3 regions of the Streptomyces sp. NPDC051183 genome follow, and region 3 is predicted to be linked to each of the others. Evidence: predicted binding sites of a transcription regulator. Region 3 holds the regulator's gene; each other region holds the start of a gene.

Region 1 (6,874 bases), on a different contig from region 3:
GCCGCCCGGGTCCGGGACCCGCCGGTCGAGCTCGCTCGCGGTGACGGCCGCCAGCTCGGTTCGGATCGCGGTGACGGGGCGCAGCGCGTGCCCGGCCACCCACCAGGCCAGGCCCGCCGCGAAGGCGATCAGCGGGGGTGAGCCGGCGAGCAGCCCGACGGCGGCCGCGCTGGTCGCGTCGTCGACGTCGCCGAGCACGGTCATCGCGTACACGAGGTGCGGGTCGTGCGCCCCCGGCGGACCGGGGGCCTGGACCACGACGACCACGCGCCGTTCCGCGCCGGGGCGCTCGGGCGGCAGGACCGTCGACCGGGAGTCCGTCCCGGCGCCGGGGCGCAGCCCGCCGAAGTCGGGGGAGTCCTTGCCGGTGCCGGTGCCGGTGCCGGTGCCGGCCGGGTCCGCCGTGCTGTTGACGGTGCGCCCCTGCGCGTCCCGTACGAGGACCAGGTCCACCCCGCCCTCGGGCACGGGCAGCCGGCCGCCCGGCTGGAGGGTGCGGGCGTCGAGCTGGGCGGCGACCTTGCGGGCGGCGAGCTCGGTGCGGCCGGTGGTGTTCTCCAGGAGGTTGGCGCGCAGCAGGGTGTACAGCCACAGCCCTCCGGTGGCGAGTACGGCGGCCATCGCGAGGGCGGCGGCAGCGGCGGCGCGGGCACGGACGGTCCTAACCACCGTCGGGCGCCATCCGGTAGCCGGTGCCGTGGACGGTGAGGATCGAGCGGCGGCCGAAGGGGGCGTCGATCTTCTTGCGGAGCGAGGACACGTAGACCTCGACGATGTTCGGGTCGATGCCGTGCGGGGTGTCCCAGACGACGTCGAGGATGTCCTGCTTGGCGACGGCCCGGCCGGGCTGCTCCATCAGGCAGGCGAGTACGCCGAGCTCGCGGGCGGTCAGCTCGATGTCCTGCGCGCCGCGGCGGCAGCGGCGGCCCTGGGGGTCGAGGACGAGGTCGCCGGCCTGGAGGGTGGTGGCGCGTTCGGGGGCGCCGGCGCGGCGGGCGAGTGCGCGGATCCGGGCGGCGAGGACGACGAAGGAGAACGGCTTGGTGAGGTAGTCGTCGGCGCCGGAGTCCAGGCCCTCGGCCTCGTCGTACTCGCCGTCCTTGGCGGTCAGCATCAGGACGGGGGTGCGGTTGCCGTGGGCTCGCATCCGGGTGCAGATCTCGTACCCGGTGAGCCCGGGGAGCATCAGGTCGAGGAGGACGACGTCGTACGGTCCGCCCGCGGCTCCGGGGGAGGCGCCGCCGGTGAGAGCGAGTTCGAGGCCGCGGTGGCCGTCGTGGGCGACCTCGACCCAGTGGCCGTCGGCGGCCAGGCCGCGCCGCAGGGACTCGGCGAGGCCGACTTCGTCTTCGACCACCAGGATGCGCATCGCTCAAGCGTCACATATCGGACGTGACTGCTGCGTGCGGGGCCCCGCGTCCCGCACGCCGACGGCCGAGGAGCTCGCGGCCGGCCGCGGTCAGGGCCCATGCGGGGAAGGCGAGGGCCACCAGGCCCAGGCCCATGGGGGCCAGCGAGGTGATGACGCCCGGGCGCACGGCCTTGTCGGCCGACGGGCCGCTGACCCGGGAGACGACCGGTCCGGTCGGCGGGGTCTCGAACCAGCCCTCCGCCCTGATCCGGCTGATCGTGAAGGATCCGTCGGACGCGGTGAAGGACCCCGTGCACGCCGCCTCCAGGTCCTCGGCCGAGACCTTCTCCCAGGTGCACCGCTCCGCGCGGAAGGTGCCGTCCACCCCCGTCAGCTGGGTCGCGAGCCTGGGTACGGCCAACGAGAACGCGTAGATCCCGCACGCGAGTCCGACGGCGACCGGGATGGCGTGCACCCGTCGGAGGCCGGAGTTCGTCCTGGTCATGGCGCGGACAGTAGCGGGTCGGAGTCGCTCGCGCGTGCGGATTCCAGGGGCCGGGCGGCCACCTCCGCGCAACGCCCACGGCAGTGATTGGCACTCCGCTTGACCGAGTGCTAATCACCGGAATAGTCTCGCACCTGGCACTCGCCCCCGGTGAGTGCCAACACAGCGACAGGCAGGTCCGGCACCCGCGACGACGGATCGACCTGGTCGCCACCTCAGACAGTTAACCCCGGATCTCCGAAGGGGGAGGTCGGATCGTGACGACCGCCAGCTCCAAGGTTGCCATCAAGCCGCTCGAGGACCGCATCGTGGTCCAGCCGCTCGACGCCGAGCAGACCACGGCCTCCGGCCTGGTCATCCCGGACACCGCGAAGGAGAAGCCCCAGGAGGGCGTCGTCCTCGCGGTCGGTCCGGGTCGCTTCGAGGACGGCCAGCGTCTCCCGCTGGACGTCAACGTCGGCGACATCGTGCTGTACAGCAAGTACGGCGGCACCGAAGTGAAGTACAGCGGCGAGGAGTACCTCGTCCTCTCGGCTCGCGACGTGCTCGCGATCGTCGAGAAGTAATTCACCAAAGCACTGCTTTGAGCTGCGCCCCTGGTCACCCCGCTGATTGCCGGGCGGCGAGGGGCGCAGTTCGTTAAACCCGAGTTATCGAGAGGGCTGAACCGCTTCCATGCCGAAGATTCTGAAGTTCGACGAGGACGCCCGTCGTGCCCTTGAGCGCGGCGTCAACAAGCTTGCCGACACGGTCAAGGTGACGATCGGCCCCAAGGGCCGCAACGTCGTCATCGACAAGAAGTTCGGCGCCCCCACCATCACCAACGACGGTGTCACCATCGCCCGCGAGGTCGAGCTGGACGACCCGTACGAGAACCTGGGCGCGCAGCTCGTGAAGGAGGTGGCGACCAAGACCAACGACATCGCGGGTGACGGCACCACCACCGCCACCGTGCTGGCCCAGGCGCTGGTCCGCGAGGGTCTGCGCAACGTCGCCGCCGGCGCTTCCCCGGCCGCCCTGAAGAAGGGCATCGACGCCGCGGTCAAGGCCGTGTCCGAGGAGCTCCTCGCGACCGCCCGCCCGATCGAGGACAAGTCCGACATCGCCGCCGTGGCCGCGCTCTCCGCGCAGGACCAGCAGGTCGGCGAGCTCATCGCCGAGGCGATGGACAAGGTCGGCAAGGACGGTGTCATCACCGTCGAGGAGTCCAACACCTTCGGCCTGGAGCTGGAGTTCACCGAGGGCATGGCCTTCGACAAGGGCTACCTCTCGCCGTACATGGTCTCCGACCAGGAGCGCATGGAGGCCGTCCTCGACGACCCGTACATCCTGATCAACCAGGGCAAGATCTCCTCGATCCAGGACCTCCTGCCGCTGCTGGAGAAGGTCATCCAGGCCGGCGGCTCCCGCCCGCTGCTGATCATCGCCGAGGACGTCGAGGGCGAGGCGCTCTCCACCCTCGTCGTCAACAAGATCCGCGGCACGTTCAACGCCGTGGCCGTCAAGGCCCCCGGCTTCGGCGACCGCCGCAAGGCGATGCTCCAGGACATGGCCACCCTCACCGGTGCCACCGTCATCGCCGAGGAGGTCGGCCTCAAGCTCGACCAGGCCGGTCTGGACGTACTGGGTTCCGCCCGCCGCGTCACGATCTCCAAGGACGACACGACCATCGTCGACGGTGGCGGCAGCCACGAGGAAGTCCTCGGTCGCGTCAACCAGATCAAGGCCGAGATCGAGTCCACGGACTCGGACTGGGACCGCGAGAAGCTGCAGGAGCGCCTGGCGAAGCTCGCCGGCGGCGTCTGCGTCATCAAGGTCGGCGCCGCCACCGAGGTGGAGCTCAAGGAGAAGAAGCACCGCCTCGAGGACGCCATCTCGGCGACCCGCGCCGCGGTCGAGGAGGGCATCGTCTCCGGCGGTGGCTCCGCGCTCGTCCACGCCGTGAAGGTCCTTGAGGGCAACCTCGGCCTGGCCGGCGACGAGGCCACCGGTGTCGCGGTCGTGCGCCGCGCCGCCGTCGAGCCGCTGCGCTGGATCGCCGAGAACGCCGGCCTCGAGGGCTACGTCATCACCTCGAAGGTCGCCGAGCTCGACAAGGGCCAGGGCTTCAACGCCGCGTCCGGCGAGTACGGCGACCTGGTGAAGGCCGGCGTCATCGACCCGGTCAAGGTCACCCGCTCCGCGCTGGAGAACGCCGCTTCCATCGCCTCCCTGCTGCTCACGACCGAGACCCTGGTCGTCGAGAAGCCGGCCGAGGAAGAGGCCGACGCGGGCCACGGCCACGGTCACGGCCACAGCCACTGATCGCGCCACGCATGGGGAAGGCCCCGTTCCGCAGCTGCGGAACGGGGCCTTCCCGTATGTGCGGGGCCTACATCACGCCCAGTTGGCGCATCAGGGCCATGGCGTCGTAGTGCCACCAGCCTTCCTTGATCATGCCGTCCTGACATCGGAAGACCGTCGTGCCGGTCATCGTGCAGGTCTTGCCGGTCGGTGCGACGCCCATGAACTCGCCCTTGTGCTTGCCGGTCCAGGTCCACAGGGTGGTGACGTAGTCGTCCTGTGCCATCTGGGCGTCCTTCGTGAAGCTGAAGTCGAAGGCGCTCCGCCATCCCTCCACGTCCTCGCGGATTCCGGCGGGCCCGATCTTGTCCTCGGGGTTGCTGATGTCGTGGTCGCGGTAGTCCGTCGCGAAGACCTCGGGGATGACGGACATGTCTCCCTTCATCGCGATCTCGTCGTACATCCGGTTCACCAGCATCGTGTTGAGGTGCTCGTCCCGGACGACGTCCAGGTTGGTGAAGCTGGGCATCCCGTCACAGAGGGCCACCATCTCCTGGAACATCTTGTCCGTCTCCGGGAGATGAGAGTTCCTCATGGCCTCTTCGTACGAGGGGAATTCGACCACGTCCACGTAGTGGTTCTCGTTCTCGCGGTCCTTGCCCACGATGCTGTGGGTGACGGTGCGCTTGCCCTGGCTCTGCGAGACGTACCGGTCGAGCAGCTGGTTGAGGTCGTCCTGCCGACTGGTCTTGTAATCGATTATCTGTACGAATGTCATGGCGTCTCCCGGGCTGGATGGACGTGTCCACTAAAGACGTGTCCATTTTAGGGAGATTTCGCCCATTTGGCGGATCGGGTGGCCCGGCTACTGCGGCCCGTACTTGCGGCCCGTACGCGAGGACACCCCGCCCAGCAGCCCGCGCGGCGTCAGCTTCACCACGCCCATCAGCGCCTTGTACCGGGGGTCCGGAACCGACACCGTCTTGCCGCGCGCCAGGTCGGCCAGTGCCGACGCCACCAGTTTGTCGGCGTCCAGCCACATCCAGCCGGGGATGTTGTCCGTGCCCATGCCCGCCCGCTGGTGGAACTCGGTGCGCACGAAGCCCGGGCACAGCGCCATCAGCCGCACCCCGGAGCCGCCCAGGTCCTTGGCCGCGCCCTGCGTGAACTGCACGACCCAGGCCTTGCTCGCCCCGTACGTACCGCGCGGTACGAAGGCCGCCACCGACGCCACGTTGATGACGCCGCCGCGCCCGCGCGAGCGCATGGACTCCGTGGCCGCCGAGGTCAGCCTCAGCACGGCCTCGATGTGCACCTTCAGCATGGTCAGCTCGTCGGCCATGGAGACTTCCAGGTACCGGCCCTTGTTCCCGAAGCCCGCATTGTTGACCAGCAGGTCCACCGGGTGCTTGCGGTCGCCGAGGCGTGCCTCGACCGCCGCGATGCCCTCGTCGGAGGAGAGGTCGGCGGGCAGTACCTCGGCCTCGATCCCGTGCCGGTCGTGCAGTTCGGTGGCCTGCTCGGCCAGCCGCTCGGTGTCCCGGGCCACCAGTACGAGGTTGTGGCCCTGGGCGGCGAGCCGCCGGGCGAAGGCGGCGCCGATGCCCGCCGTGGATCCCGTAATCAACGCAGTCGTCATGTGCGCAACCTAGCCGCCCGGGTGGCGGGCCGGTGCGGTGTCCCGCCACCGGCGCCGCCCGCGGCTACTTCCCGCCGTGCGAACCGTACTTCTCCACGTACGCCCGTACGGTCTCGTGCGCCTTCGGCTCCATCGCCGCGCCCGCCGCCAGTGTGCGCGGGAGCAGCGCGCGCTCGGTGGTGAAGGCCCGGAACCAGAACTCCACCGTCACCTCGTGCTCCGGACGGTGGATCACCTCGATGGTGTCGCCGGGCGAGACCGAACCCTCTTCGATCACCCGCAGGTACGCGCCCGGGCGGGCGGCCTGCGTGTACCGCTTGACCCAGGACTTCTCGTCGACCGCGCCCTGGAAGGTCCGGCAGGGGATGCGGGCCGAGGCCACTTCGAGGACCAGGTCCGGGCCGATGCGCCAGCGCTCGCCGAGCAGTGCGCCGTTCACGTCGAGGCCGGAGGTGGTGAGGTTCTCCCCGAAGATCCCGCCGGGCAGCTCGCGGTCGAGTTCGCGCTCCCACCAGTCCAGGTCCTCCCGGGCGTACGCGTACACGGCCTGGTGCTCGCCGCCGTGGTGGCGCAGGTCGCAGATGTCGTCGCCCTCGACCCCGCTCCCCCCGACGCCCTTGGGGCCCGGGGCGAAGACGCGGACCGGGCCGGGCGCGGGCCGCTTGCCGATGCCGGTCAGTCCGCTCGCTGCGTCGGTGTAGTCGACGGGGGTGGCGCGGCCGAGGTTGACGGAGACGAGGCGTGCGGGGGCCGTGGCCGCCGCGAGGGACGCGGAGGGCACGGCCGGCGTGGAAGGCGTGGGTGGCATGGTCCAACGCTAGCCGAGCCGCCTCAAAGCGGCACTGGAGTATTCCCCCGCTGGTCAAAGTAGGCCTTATGCTCGAAGTGTGATCGAGGCACGTCATCTCCGGGTTCTGCGCGCTGTCGCCGGGACCGGGTCCTTCTCCGCCGCCGCCCGCGAGCTCGGCTGCACCCAGCCCGCCGTCTCCCAGCAGATGAAGGCGCTGGAGCAGTCGGCCGGCACCCCGCTGCTCATCCGGACCGGGCGCGAGATGCGCCTCACCCAGGCAGGTGAGGCGCTGGTCCGGCATGCCGC
Region 2 (6,874 bases), on a different contig from region 3:
TCGCACATTGCCCGGGTTCAACCCGCCGGCGAGCAGCCAGTGCCCCTCGGGCGCGGTGAAGTCCGCCGATCCCCAGTTCCACGGCTTGCCGGAGCCCGGGTCGGGCGCGTCCAGCAGCAGCAGGTCCTCCCCGTACTCACCGCAGCGCTTCACATGCTCGGCGGTGGCCCGCAGCAGCGTGCGCCCCGGAGCTCGGAGCAGCGCGTAGTACTCGGACGGTTCGTCCCCGTGCAGCTGTACGCCGCGCACGCCGCTCTCCTCGGCGAGCCGGCGCACCTCCTCGACGGACTGCCCCCGGAACACCCCGACGGTCAGCACCCCGTCCGGCACCCGCGCGGCCAGCTCCCGCGCGGTGGCGGCGTCGACGGTGCGCGGACTGCCCGGCGCGAAGACGAACCCGACGGCGTCGGCCCCGGCCTCCACCGCCACGTCGACGTCGTGCGGGGTCTTCAGCCCGCAGATCTTGACGAACACGCTCTTCCCGTCGCTCATGGCGGCAAGTCAACCAAACGGCGCTCTGTCACGCCGATACGTCCCACGTTCCGGGCGGCCGCCCGGCCCCGGGGCTCAAGTCCCGAGAGTCCGAGCGCTTTGTCTGTGGAATGGGTGGTGGGCGGAGCCCACCACCACCCACCGCCCTCCCCAACCCCCGCCCATACCAGGCCGGATGGCGATGTGTGATCGGCTTGCCACGCAGGGCCATCAGGCCCTGCCTTGCGGCTGGAAACGAAAATCGGCCCCCGCCGGTGCGCCAACACCGAACGAGGGCCTGACCAAACGAGATCGGACTAGAGACGATCCCCATGGATGACGTCCAGCTTAGTGGTGCCCCGCACCCCCTCGCCAAGCCCGGCTACGGCAAAATCGCCTGCCGCCCCGAAGCCCCCCGCAAGCCGGTGTTCACCCCGGCCCTCACCCCGGCCGAGGTCCGCGCCCACCCGACCCGCATCCGCGAAGGGAATCGCCGATGACCAGTCCGCCGCTCAGCCGAGGCCGAACCGGGGCACCATGGTGTCGAGGAGGCGACGCCATGACCCCCAGCACCGCCGCGCACGCCCAGATGTCCCTGACGGACTTCGAGACGCTGGCCCGCCGCGCACCCGAGACGGTCACGCTCGAATTCATCAACGGAAAGCTCGGAGTCAAGCCGTTGCCCGATCAGCGCCACGGCGCCATCGTCATGTGGCTGCTGCGCCAGTGCATGCAGCAGCGTCCTGAGCTCGCCCTCTACCCCGAGCAGGGGCTGAAAGTGGAGAGCTACCGCACCGGACGAGCCCGCGCCGACGGGGCGCTCGCGCCGTACGACCACTACGCCGCGCAGGAAGGCGAGTGGGCGGATCCGGCCGGGACGCTGATGGTCGTGGAGGTCACGTCCTTCGACCCCGATACCGACCAGCGCGACCGGCGCGAGAAGTGCACCGCGTACGCCCAGGCGGGCATCCCGGTGTACCTCCTCGTCGACCGGGACACGGACATGCTCAGCGTCCACAGCGACCCCGAGGGCGGGACGTACCGGCATTCCGAGTCATACGCCTACGGGAAGAGGGTCATCCTGCCCTCCCCCGTGGGGATCACGCTGGACACCGAGAAGCTCAAGGACTACGCGAACTGAGCCCCCGGAAACGCCCGAGGGCGGCACCCCCTCCGCCGGGAAGGGGTGCCGCCCTCGTTCGAGAACAGCCGATCAACGGCGGGCCGGAGCCCGGGCCGATCAGAAGTCCATGTCACCGCCCGGCATGCCGCCCGGCGCGCCGGCGCCGGCCTTCTCGGGCTTGTCGGCGATGACGGCCTCGGTGGTGAGGAAGAGGGCCGCGATCGACGCCGCGTTCTGCAGCGCGGAGCGGGTGACCTTCGCCGGGTCGATGATGCCCTCGGCGATCATGTCGACGTACTCGCCGGACGCGGCGTTGAGGCCGTGGCCGATCGGGAGGTTGCGCACCTTCTCGACGACGACGCCACCCTCGAGACCACCGTTGACGGCGATCTGCTTGAGCGGGGCCTCCAGGGCCAGGCGCACGGCGTTGGCGCCGGTCGCCTCGTCGCCCGTGAGCTCGAGCTTCTCGAAGACCGCGGAGGCCTGGAGCAGGGCCACGCCGCCACCGGCGACGATGCCCTCCTCGACGGCCGCCTTCGCGTTGCGAACGGCGTCCTCGATGCGGTGCTTGCGCTCCTTGAGCTCGACCTCGGTCGCGGCGCCGGCCTTGATGACGGCCACGCCGCCGGCCAGCTTCGCGAGGCGCTCCTGGAGCTTCTCGCGGTCGTAGTCCGAGTCGGAGTTCTCGATCTCGGCGCGGATCTGGTTCACGCGACCGGCGACCTGGTCGCTGTCACCGGCACCGTCGACGATGGTGGTCTCGTCCTTGGTGATGACGACCTTGCGGGCGCGGCCGAGCAGGTCCAGGCCCGCGTTCTCCAGCTTGAGGCCGACCTCCTCGGAGATGACCGTGCCACCGGTGAGGATGGCGATGTCGCCGAGCATGGCCTTGCGGCGGTCGCCGAAGCCCGGGGCCTTGACGGCGACGGACTTGAAGGTGCCGCGGATCTTGTTGACGACCAGGGTCGACAGGGCCTCGCCCTCGACGTCCTCGGCGATGATCAGCAGCGGCTTGCCGGACTGCATGACCTTCTCGAGGAGCGGCAGCAGGTCCTTGACCGAGCCGATCTTCGAGTTGACGATCAGGATGTACGGGTCGTCGAGGGACGACTCCATGCGCTCCATGTCGGTGGCGAAGTACGCCGAGATGTAGCCCTTGTCGAAGCGCATGCCCTCGGTGAGCTCGAGCTCCAGACCGAAGGTCTGCGACTCCTCGACGGTGATGACGCCTTCCTTGCCGACCTTGTCCATGGCCTCGGCGATGAGCTCGCCGATCTGGGTGTCGGCGGCGGAGATGGAGGCCGTGGAAGCGATCTGCTCCTTGGTCTCGACATCCTTCGCCTGCTCCAGCAGGGCGCCGGAGACGGCCTCGACGGCCTTCTCGATGCCGCGCTTGAGGGCCATCGGGTTCGCACCGGCGGCCACGTTGCGCAGGCCCTCGCGGACGAGCGCCTGGGCGAGGACGGTGGCGGTGGTCGTACCGTCGCCGGCGACGTCGTCCGTCTTCTTGGCGACTTCCTTGACCAGCTCGGCGCCGATCTTCTCGTACGGGTCCTCGAGCTCGATCTCCTTGGCGATGGAGACACCATCGTTGGTGATCGTGGGGGCGCCCCACTTCTTCTCAAGGACGACGTTGCGACCCTTGGGGCCAAGGGTGACCTTGACGGCGTCGGCGAGCTGGTTCATGCCTCGCTCGAGACCGCGCCGGGCCTCCTCGTCGAACGCAATGATCTTGGCCATCTGAAGTGGTCCTCCCGGACAGCGGTGGATTGCTCCCGGACCGCGCCCGCGCCCGCGACGGACGGCCTGCGTGCCCGGCGGTTCCTTCCCGCCGGACCCTGCGGGCCTCACCGACCCGGTCCTCGTCTTAGTAGCACTCTCACCAGGAGAGTGCTAACGCCAATGATTAGCACTCGACCCCCCCGAGTGCAAGCGGCTTCGTGCAACGCCCGGCCGGGAGGCGGGCGGGACACGGGCCGCCGGGGGACGACGTACGAGGGGCCCACATCCCGTGTCCAGGATGTGGGCCCCTCGTGCGTACGCGTGGGCGGTCGATCGCGCCGGGACTAGCCGAGTGCGAGCTTGACCATGTCCGCCTGCGGACCCTTCTGGCCCTGCGAGATCTCGAACTCGACCCGCTGACCCTCTTCAAGGGTGCGGTACCCGTCCATCTGGATGGCGCTGTAGTGGACGAACACATCCGCACCACCGTCGACCGCGATGAAGCCGTAGCCCTTCTCCGCGTTGAACCACTTGACGGTGCCCTGAGCCATGCCTAACTCCCCTATTACTGGCCCTTGCGCAGGACCGCACTTCGCGGTCCCGGGTCAGAACTTGCGCCGGAACGCCTCGACCGGGGCTGAATGTATCCGCACCGCTGCTGTCTGCAACAGGTCAATCCGACGAGAATTCTGGACACGGGGAAAGATTGAAATAGAGTGAAAAGCTGGCATCTTCCAGGGCAACTCGGACCCGGCATAGCACCGCAAACAGCCCATACGGCACTTGCATGTTGACTCAATGTCAACCCTCATGCGACCCGCTCATATGCGGCGGGCAAGAACAGCGGAGGGGACTTCCCCAACCCTACCGCGCCCAACCAAGCAGAATTGCCCCCTCCGCTTATTAGCGGAGGGGGCAATTCTAGATTTTACGTGCCAGCCGGACGCCGGCCGGCCGGGATCAGCCGCCCGCGACGGCCGGAATGATCGAGATGCCGGCGCCTTCCGGCGTCACCGTCTGCAGTCCGCCCTCGAAACGCACGTCGTCGTCGTTGACGTAGACGTTCACGAAGCGGCGCAGCTTGCCCTGGTCGTCCAGGACGCGCGCGGCGATGCCCGGGTGGCTCTTCTCCAGGGACTCGATGACCTCGGCGAGGGTCGCGCCCTCGGCGGGGACCTCGGCCTTGCCGCCGGTGTAGGTGCGCAGGATGGTGGGGATGCGGACGTTGACGCTCATGGCGCTTCTGCCTTTCCGGTGTGCAGGGAGAGAGGATCAGACCAGGCCGGCGGCGCGGAACGCGTCCAGGCTCGGGCGGATGGTGGCGGTCTGCCCGCTGTCCGCGGCCACCGCCTCCAGGGTCTTGAGGCCGTCGCCGGTGTTCAGGACCACGGTGGTCAGCGCCGGGTCGAGCTGCCCGTTCTCGATGAGCTTCTTCGTCACGCCGACGGTCACGCCGCCCGCGGTCTCGGCGAAGATGCCCTCGGTCTGCGCCAGGATCTTGATGGCCTCGACGACCTGCTCGTCGTTGACGTCCTCGACGTAGCCGCCGGTGCGGCGGGCGATGTCCAGGACGTACGGGCCGTCCGCCGGGTTGCCGATGGCCAGCGACTTGGCGATGGTGTTCGGCTTCTGCGGGCGGACCACCTCGTGACCGGCCTTGAAGGCGGTGGACACCGGGGAGCAGCCCTCGGCCTGGGCGCCGAAGATCTTGTACGGCTTGTCCTCGACCAGGCCGAGCTTGATCAGCTCCTGCAGACCCTTGTCGATCTTCGTCAGCTGCGAGCCGGACGCGATCGGGATCACGATCTGGTCGGGCAGCTGCCAGCCGAGCTGCTCGCAGATCTCGTACGCCAGGGTCTTGGAGCCCTCGCCGTAGTACGGGCGGAGGTTGACGTTGACGAAGCCCCAGCCCTCGCCCAGCGGGTCGCCGATGAGCTCCGAGCAGAAGCGGTTGACGTCGTCGTAGTTGCCCTCGATGCCGACCAGGTCGCCGCCGTACACACCGGCCATGACGACCTTGCCCTGCTCCAGGTCGTGCGGGATGAACACGCACGAGCGGAAGCCGGCCCGGGCGGCCGCGGCGCCGACGGCGCCGGCCAGGTTGCCGGTGGAGGAGCAGGAGAGCGTGGTGAAGCCGAAGGCGCGGGCGGCCTCGACGGCGATGGCCACGACGCGGTCCTTGAAGGAGTGCGTCGGGTTGCCGGAGTCGTCCTTGACGTAGAGCTTGCCGGTGACGCCGAGCTCCTTGGCCAGGTTGGCCGCGTCCACGAGCTTGGTGAAGCCGGGGTTCAGGCTCGGCTTGGAGGCCACGTCCGCGGGGACGGGCAGCAGCGGCGCGTAGCGCCAGATGTTCTGGGGTCCGGCCTCGATCGCCGCGCGCAGCGCCTCGGGGTCACCGAGGGGGAGGTCGTAGGCGACTTCCAGCGGTCCGAAACACTCGGCGCAGGCGAAGATCGGACCGAGCTCGAAGCGGGTTCCGCACTCGCGGCAGGAAAGGCCGGTGGCAGGTCCGAGATCGACAGAGGTGGGAGCAGTCTGTGCAGCCATGATGGCGAGGCCCTTTCTCCTCATCTTCCCCATGGCGCACTTCGCCATGAGACGGAATTGGCACCTTCCCTAGCCGGGGACCTCGCGGGAGTGCGCAAAAACGCATCGCGAGAACCGACTGGAGGGTTGCCGGGGCTTCAACGGGCCGTGTCCCTCTGCCCCTCTGGATGAGCGGTATGGCACCGGCACACGCGCTCTATGGCGCGCCGGTGCGTTTGTACGCGGGGACCCCCGGCATGCGGTGGACCTTCGCGTTGTTCAAGACTGTAACCGAAGGCCCGGGCGGTTGAGACAGCCGTCCGAACCGCGAGATGGATCACATTTCGGTCCAAACCAGTAATGAACCCGATGATGAACCAGGGAGTGCAGAAGGTGCTGGAAGAGGTGGAGCGCTGGCTGGCAGACCGCTCCTGGTCCGCCGCCGACCGACCGCTCGACCAGCTGCTTTCCGCCAAGCGGGCAGCGGGGACCACGGTCAGCGTGGTGCTGCCCGCGCTCGACGAGGAAGCGACGGTCGGCGATATCGTCGAGGTGATCCGGCGCGATCTGATCGAGGGACTGCCCGTCCCCCTGGTGGACGAGCTGGTCGTGATCGACTCGGGCTCCACCGACGGCACCGCGGAGGTCGCGGCGAAGGCCGGCGCCCGGGTGGTGCACCGCGACGAGATCCTGCCGCGGATCCCGGCCCTGCACGGCAAGGGCGAGGTGCTGTGGCGCTCGCTGCTGGTCACCACCGGCGACATCGTGTGCTTCGTCGACGCCGACCTGCGCGACTTCTCCGCCGCCTTCGTGTCCGGGATCGTGGGCCCGCTGCTGACCGATCCGGACGTGCAGTTCGTCAAGGCGATGTACGACCGTCCGCTCGGCGACGCCCCCGGCCAGGGCGGGCGGGTCACCGAGCTGGTGGCGCGCCCGCTGCTCAACCTCCACTGGCCGAGACTCGCCGGTTTCGTACAGCCCCTGGGCGGTGAGTACGCCGTACGCCGCTCCCTGCTGGAGCGGCTGCCCTTC
Region 3 (6,874 bases):
CCTCGTACGCATGCTCGCGGCCATCCGGGACGAGTTCGGTCTCGCGGAGGACGCCGAGGTCACCACCGAGGCCAACCCGGAGTCCGTGAACCCGCAGTACCTGGCCGAGCTGCGGGCCGGCGGCTTCAACCGGATCTCCTTCGGCATGCAGAGCGCGAAGCAGCACGTCCTGAAGGTGCTGGACCGCACGCACACGCCCGGGCGGCCCGAGGCGTGCGTCGCGGAGGCGCGGGCGGCGGGCTTCGAGCACGTGAACCTGGACCTGATCTACGGGACGCCGGGGGAGTCGGACGAGGACTGGCGCGCGTCGCTGTCCGCCGCGCTGGGCGCGGGGCCCGACCACATCAGCGCGTACGCCCTGATCGTCGAGGAGGGCACCCAGCTGGCCCGGCGGATCCGCCGGGGCGAGGTCCCGATGACGGACGACGACGTGCACGCGGACCGGTACCTGATCGCGGACTCGGTGATGGCCGAGGCCGGGTACTCCTGGTACGAGGTGTCGAACTGGGCCACGAGCGAGGCCGGGCGCTGCCTGCACAACGAGCTGTACTGGCGCGGCGCCGACTGGTGGGGCGCGGGCCCGGGAGCGCACTCGCACGTCGGCGGGGTGCGCTGGTGGAACGTGAAGCACCCCGGCGCGTACGCCGCCGCGCTCGCGGAGGGGCGGTCCCCCGGTGCGGGGCGGGAGCTGCTGTCGCAGGAGGACCGGCGGGTGGAGCGGATCCTGCTGGAGCTGCGGCTGGTGGACGGCGTACCGCTGTCCCTGCTGGCCCCGGCCGGCCTGGCGGCGTCCCGCCGGGCCCTGGCGGACGGCCTGCTGGAGACGGGTCCGTACGAGGCGGGACGCGCCGTGCTGACCCTGCGCGGGCGGCTGCTGGCCGACGCGGTGGTCCGGGACCTGGTGGACTGACCCCCGCCGGGGCGGGCTGCCAAGGGCTCCGGGCCCGGGGCCGCGATCAGGCGGGGCCGTCGACCGTGACGAAGTCGATCAGCTCCTCCACACGGCCCAGGAGGGTCGGTTCCAGGTCCTTGTAGGACGTCACGCGGGACAGGATGTGCTGCCACGCGGCGCCCGTGTTCTCCGGCCAGCCCAGGGCGCGGCAGATGCCCGTCTTCCAGTCCTGGCCGCGGGGGACCACCGGCCAGGCCCCGATGCCCAGCGCGGACGGCTTCACCGCCTGCCAGACGTCCACGTACGGGTGGCCCACCACCAGCACGTGCGGCGAGGTCACCGAGGCCGCGATGCGCGATTCCTTCGAGCCGGGCACCAGGTGGTCCACCAGGATGCCCAGCCGGGCGTCCGCGGCCGGGGCGAAGTCGGCCACGATGGCCGGGAGGTCGTCGATGCCCTCCAGGTACTCCACCACCACGCCCTCGATCCGCAGGTCGTCGCCCCAGACCCGCTCCACCAGCTCGGCGTCGTGGCGGCCCTCGACGTAGATCCGGCCCGCCCGCGCCACCGTGGCCCGCGCCCCCGGGACGGCGATCGACCCCGAGGCCGTACGGGCCGGGGCGGCCGGCCCCCGCGGCGGGCGGGTCAGCGTCACCACCGCGCCGTCCAGCAGGAAGCCCCGCGGCTCCAGCGGGAACACCCGCCGCTTGCCGAAGCGGTCCTCCAGGGTCACCGTGCCGGCCTCGCACGCCACCACCGCGCCGCAGAAGTCCGTACCCGCCACCTCGACCACCAGGTCGGGCTCGGCCGCCACCTCGGGCACGGCCTTCGGGCGCTTCCACTGCGGGGTCAGGTCGGGGGAGTACTCGCGCATCCGGCCGAGGGTAGGAGAGGCGGCGCGCTCACGCCTCCGACACGCCGAACCGCTGTGCCAGTGTGTCGCGTTGCGCACGGACAAAAGCCGCGGTGACCACCGCTCCGTGACCCGGCACGTACAGCGCGTCGTCCCCGCCCAGCGACAGCAGCCGGTCCAGGGCCGCGGGCCACTGCCCGGGCACCGCGTCGGGGCCCGCCGACGGCTCGCCCGACTCCTCGACCAGGTCCCCGCAGAACACCACCTCGCGGGAGCCCGGAACGAACACCGCGAGATCGTGCCGGGTGTGGCCGGGCCCCACGTTCGCGAGCAGCACCTGCACCCCGCCGAGGTCCAGCGTCCACTCGCCCGAGACCAGGTGCCCCGGCGCCACCAGCAGGTCAGCGGCCCCGGCGGCCAGGTCCGGCGCCAGCCCGTGCCGCACCGCGTCCGCCCGCAGCTCGTCCCGGCCGCGGCCGCTCGACAGCAGGGCGTCCAAGCCGACCGGCCCGTAGAACTCGGCCCCCGCGAAGGCGGCCCCGCCCATCACGTGGTCGAAATGTCCGTGGGTGAATGCGATATGGGTCACGCGCCGACCGGCCAGCAGCTCCGCCTCGGCCCGCACCTGCGAGCCCTCCCGCACGGACGATCCGGGGTCGATCAGGAGTACCGACTCGTCCCCCACCACCAGCCCCACCGTGCAGTCCCACACCGGGAGGCGCCGCCGCCCGGCCCGCCCGGTCAGCCGTTCCCAGCCCGCCTCTTCCCAATGCACGTCCATGCCGCGACGCTACCGTGACGGGCCACCCTTGCCAGGGCCTGACCACCCGGCCGTACACTGAGCGGGGGATCTCTGGCACTCGAACGCCCAGAGTGCCAACGACCGAGCTTCACACGGCAACGGACCACAGCTGGAGGTGTGCGCGCGATGCTCAGCGAACGCAGACTCGAAGTGCTGCGCGCCATCGTCCAGGACTACGTCGGGACGGAGGAGCCGGTCGGCTCCAAAGCGCTCACCGAGCGCCACCGGCTCGGCGTGTCGCCCGCGACCGTGCGCAACGACATGGCCGTGCTGGAAGAAGAGGGCTACATCGCCCAGCCCCACACCAGCGCCGGCCGGATCCCCACCGACAAGGGCTACCGGCTCTTCGTCGACAAGCTGGCGGGGGTCAAGCCCCTGTCGTCGCCCGAGCGCCGCGCCATCCAGAACTTCCTCGACGGCGCCGTCGACCTCGACGACGTGGTCGGCCGCACCGTACGGCTGCTCGCGCAGCTGACCCGGCAGGCCGCCGTCGTCCAGTACCCGAGCCTGACCCGCTCCACGGTCCGGCACGTCGAGCTGCTCTCGCTCGCACCCGCGCGCCTGATGCTCGTGCTGATCACGGACACCGGCCGGGTCGAGCAGCGGCTGGTCGACTGCCAGACCCCCTTCGGCGAGCAGTCGCTCGCAGATCTGCGGGCGCGGCTCAACAGCCGGGTCGTCGGCCGGCGGTTCACGGACGTGCCGCCGCTCGTGCAGGACCTCCCGGAGTCCTTCGAGGCGGAGGACCGGGCGACGGTCAAGGCCGTCCTCGCCACCCTCCTCGAAACGCTCGTGGAGGAAGCCGAAGAACGGCTGATGATCGGCGGAACCGCCAATCTCACCCGCTTCGGACACGATTTTCCCCTGACGATCAGGCCGGTGCTCGAAGCGCTGGAGGAGCAGGTCGTGCTCCTCAAGCTGCTGGGCGAGGCCAACGAGTCGGGAATGGCCGTACGGATCGGGCATGAGAATGCCTATGAGGGACTGAACTCCACGTCGGTCGTCTCGGTCGGCTACGGTTCGGGCGGCGAAGCAGTCGCCAAACTCGGCGTGGTCGGACCGACCCGCATGGACTACCCCGGAACGATGGGAGCGGTACGCGCAGTGGCACGTTACGTCGGACAGATCCTGGCGGAGTCGTAAGTGGCCACGGACTACTACGCCGTACTCGGCGTGCGCCGCGACGCATCGCAGGACGAGATCAAGAAGGCCTTCCGGCGCCTCGCGCGTGAACTCCACCCGGATGTGAATCCGGACCCGAAGACGCAGGAGCGCTTCAAGGAGATCAACGCGGCGTACGAGGTGCTCTCGGACCCGCAGAAGAAGCAGGTCTACGACCTCGGCGGCGACCCGCTGTCCTCCTCGGGCGGCGGCGGCGCGGGCGGCTTCGGCGCGGGTGGCTTCGGCAACTTCTCCGACATCATGGACGCCTTCTTCGGCCAGGCCTCGCAGCGCGGACCGCGTTCGCGCACCCGCCGCGGCCAGGACGCCATGATCCGCCTCGACCTGGAACTGGACGAGGCGGCCTTCGGCACCACCAAGGACATCCAGGTCGACACGGCCGTCGTCTGCACCACCTGCTCCGGCGAGGGTGCCGCCCCCGGCACCTCGGCGCAGACGTGTGACATGTGCCGCGGCCGCGGTGAGGTCTCGCAGGTCACCCGGTCCTTCCTGGGCCAGGTCATGACCTCGCGCCCCTGCCCCCAGTGCCAGGGCTTCGGCACCGTGGTCCCGACCCCGTGCCCCGAGTGCGCGGGCGACGGCCGGGTCCGCTCCCGCCGCAGCCTGACCGTCAAGATCCCCGCGGGCGTCGAGAACGGCACCCGCATCCAGCTCGCGGGCGAGGGCGAGGTCGGCCCCGGCGGCGGCCCCGCCGGAGACCTCTACGTCGAGATCCACGAGCTGCCGCACCCGACCTTCCAGCGGCGCGGGGACGACCTGCACTGCACCGTCACCATCCCCATGACGGCCGCGGCCCTGGGCACCAAGTGCCCGCTGGAGACGCTGGACGGCATGGAGGAGATCGACATCCGGCCCGGGACCCAGTCCGGGCAGGCGATCCCGCTGCACGGGCGCGGCGTCACGCACCTGCGCGGCGGCGGCCGGGGCGACCTGATCGTCCACGTCGAGGTCACCACCCCCGGCAAGCTGGACCCCCAGCAGGAGGACCTGCTGCGCCAGCTCGCGAAGCTGCGCGGCGAGGAGCGGCCGACGGGTCAGTTCGCGCCGGGCCAGCAGGGTCTGTTCAGCCGTCTGAAGGACGCGTTCAACGGCCGCTGACCGGCCCGCGAGAACACGTACGAGCCCGGTCCGGGGATGCCCCGGACCGGGCTTCGTGCTTCCTCCGGGTCTCCCTCGGGCTTCCCTCAAGGCCGGAGGTAAGCGGACTATGCCAGGCGAATGCCGTGATTCGGTCCCGTGAGCGGGACATGGCACGATGCAGACCATGTCCTCCGCACCGAACGGTCTCTCCCCGTACCCGATCGTGCAGGCTCCCATGGCAGGCGGCGCCTCCTGCCCTCCGCTCGCCGCCGCCGTGTGCGAGGCGGGCGGGCTGGGCTTCCTCGCCGGCGGCTACAAGACCGCCGACGGCATGTACCAGGAGATCAAACAGCTGCGCGCGCTCACCCGGCGCCCGTTCGGCGTCAACCTCTTCATGCCGCAGACCGGTTACGTCGACCCGGCCGCCGTGGAGGCGTACCGCGGGCAACTCGCCGGAGAGGCCAGCTGGTACTCGATCTCCCTCGCCGAGGAGGAGATCCTCGGCACCAGCGACGACGGATACGACGCCAAGCTCGCCATCCTCGTCGAGGACCCCGTCCCGGTGGTCTCGTTCACCTTCGGCTGCCCCCCGCCCACGGCCTTCGACTGCCTGCGCAAGGTCGGTACGTACACGGTCGTCACCGTGACCTCGGTCGAGGAGGCCCGCGCCGCGCAGGCGGCCGGAGCCGACGCGCTCTGCGTCCAGGGCGCCGAAGCCGGCGGCCACCAGGGGACCCACCGCGACGATCCGCAGGCCGACGGCACGGCGAGCGTCGGCCTGCTCGCGCTGGTGGCCCAGGTACGGGAAGCCGTGGGCCTCCCGCTCATCGCCGCGGGCGGACTGATGCGCGGCTCGCAGATCGCCGCGCTGCTCGCGGCGGGCGCCGAGGCGGCGCAGCTCGGCACCGCGTTCCTGGCGTGCCCGGAGTCCGGTGCGGACCCGCTGCACAAGAAGGCGCTGACCGACCCGCTGTTCGTCCGTACCGAGCTGACCCGGGCCTTCTCCGGACGGCCGGCCCGCGGGCTCGTGAACCGGTTCATGCGCGAGCACGGGCCCTACGCCCCGGCCGCGTACCCGCAGATCCACCACCTGACCTCGCCGCTGCGCAAGGCAGCAGCGGCGGCAGGGGACCCGCAGGGCATGGCCCTGTGGGCGGGACAGGGCCACCGGCTGGCGCGGGCGCTGCCCGCGGGGGAGCTGGTGGAGGTCCTGGCGGCGGAAGTCGCGCAGGCCCAGAGTGCGTTGAAGGCAAGGCAGATGAGGAGTGCGTCATGACCGCCCCCGTGTTCGTGGTCGAAGAGGTCCCGGGGGGACCGGAGTTCGTCCTGGACGGTCCCGAGGGCCGGCACGCGGTGTCCGTGAAGCGGCTGAACCCCGGTGAGGAGGTGGTCCTCGCGGACGGCCGCGGCCGGTGGGCCGAGGCCGTGGTGAAGTCGGCGGAGGGCAAGGACCGGCTGGTCGTGTCGGTGTCCGGGGTCTTCGAGGAGGCGGAGCCGACCGTCCGGATCACCGTCGTCCAGGCCCTTCCCAAGGGGGACCGCGGGGAGGTCGCCGTCGAGACGATGACCGAGACCGGCGTGGACGCGATCGTCCCCTGGCAGGCCTCGCGCTGCATCACCCAGTGGCGCGGCGACCGGGGCGCCAAGTCCCTGGCCAAGTGGCGGGCCACGGCCCGGGAGGCGGGCAAGCAGTCCCGCCGGGTGCGCTTCCCGGAGGTGGCGGAGGCGCTGTCCACGAAGCAGGTGGCGGCGCTGCTCGCGGAGGCCGACCTGGCGGTGGTGCTGCACGAGGACCGCGACGCCCCCTCGGGCGCCCTGGCCACGGCGGAACTGCCCGCCACGGGCTCCATCGTGCTGGTCGTGGGCCCCGAGGGCGGGGTCTCCCCGGACGAGCTCGCGGCCTTCGCGGCGGCCGGGGCGCATCCGTACCGCCTGGGCCGCTCGGTCCTGCGCACCTCCACGGCCGGCACGGCGGCGGCGGCGGTCCTGCTGGCGCGGACGGGGCGCTGGTCCTGACGGGAGGCCGGTCCGGGCGGGCGACCGGTCTGATGGGCGGCCGGTCCTG

Evidence for each region. The regulator HrcA, encoded in region 3, represses chaperone genes, less so after heat shock. The targets are predictions, from matches to a motif close to TTNGCACTCNGNNNNNCNGAGTGCNAA.
Region 1: groES (co-chaperone GroES) is a predicted target of HrcA. The motif match lies at 1,944-1,970, and genes of this name have one in related genera.
Region 2: groL (chaperonin GroEL) is a predicted target of HrcA. The motif match lies at 3,501-3,527, and genes of this name have one in related genera.

Annotation. Positions count from the first base shown of each region.
Region 1 is NZ_JBFBBA010000011.1:157,166-164,039, forward strand. It holds gene AB0M99_RS12785 (HAMP domain-containing sensor histidine kinase) at 1-669, opposite strand, end outside; gene AB0M99_RS12790 (response regulator transcription factor) at 662-1,369, opposite strand; gene AB0M99_RS12795 (hypothetical protein) at 1,380-1,856, opposite strand; gene groES (co-chaperone GroES) at 2,114-2,422, shown strand; gene groL (chaperonin GroEL) at 2,532-4,160, shown strand; gene AB0M99_RS12810 (ester cyclase) at 4,228-4,917, opposite strand; gene AB0M99_RS12815 (SDR family oxidoreductase) at 5,005-5,778, opposite strand; gene AB0M99_RS12820 (MOSC domain-containing protein) at 5,843-6,586, opposite strand; gene AB0M99_RS12825 (LysR family transcriptional regulator) at 6,666-6,874, shown strand, end outside.
Region 2 is NZ_JBFBBA010000037.1:24,621-31,494, reverse strand. It holds gene AB0M99_RS28275 (phosphoribosylanthranilate isomerase) at 1-492, opposite strand, end outside; gene AB0M99_RS28270 (hypothetical protein) at 804-971, shown strand; gene AB0M99_RS28265 (Uma2 family endonuclease) at 1,031-1,612, shown strand; gene groL (chaperonin GroEL) at 1,712-3,334, opposite strand; gene AB0M99_RS28255 (cold-shock protein) at 3,661-3,867, opposite strand; gene AB0M99_RS28250 (MoaD/ThiS family protein) at 4,277-4,552, opposite strand; gene thrC (threonine synthase) at 4,589-5,887, opposite strand; SAM riboswitch class I at 5,881-6,037, opposite strand; gene AB0M99_RS28240 (glucosyl-3-phosphoglycerate synthase) at 6,236-6,874, shown strand, end outside.
Region 3 is NZ_JBFBBA010000033.1:5,159-12,032, forward strand. It holds gene hemW (radical SAM family heme chaperone HemW) at 1-910, shown strand, start outside; gene AB0M99_RS26470 (DUF3097 domain-containing protein) at 957-1,766, opposite strand; gene AB0M99_RS26475 (MBL fold metallo-hydrolase) at 1,795-2,526, opposite strand; gene hrcA (heat-inducible transcriptional repressor HrcA) at 2,674-3,690, shown strand; gene dnaJ (molecular chaperone DnaJ) at 3,691-4,827, shown strand; gene AB0M99_RS26490 (nitronate monooxygenase) at 4,994-6,085, shown strand; gene AB0M99_RS26495 (16S rRNA (uracil(1498)-N(3))-methyltransferase) at 6,082-6,825, shown strand.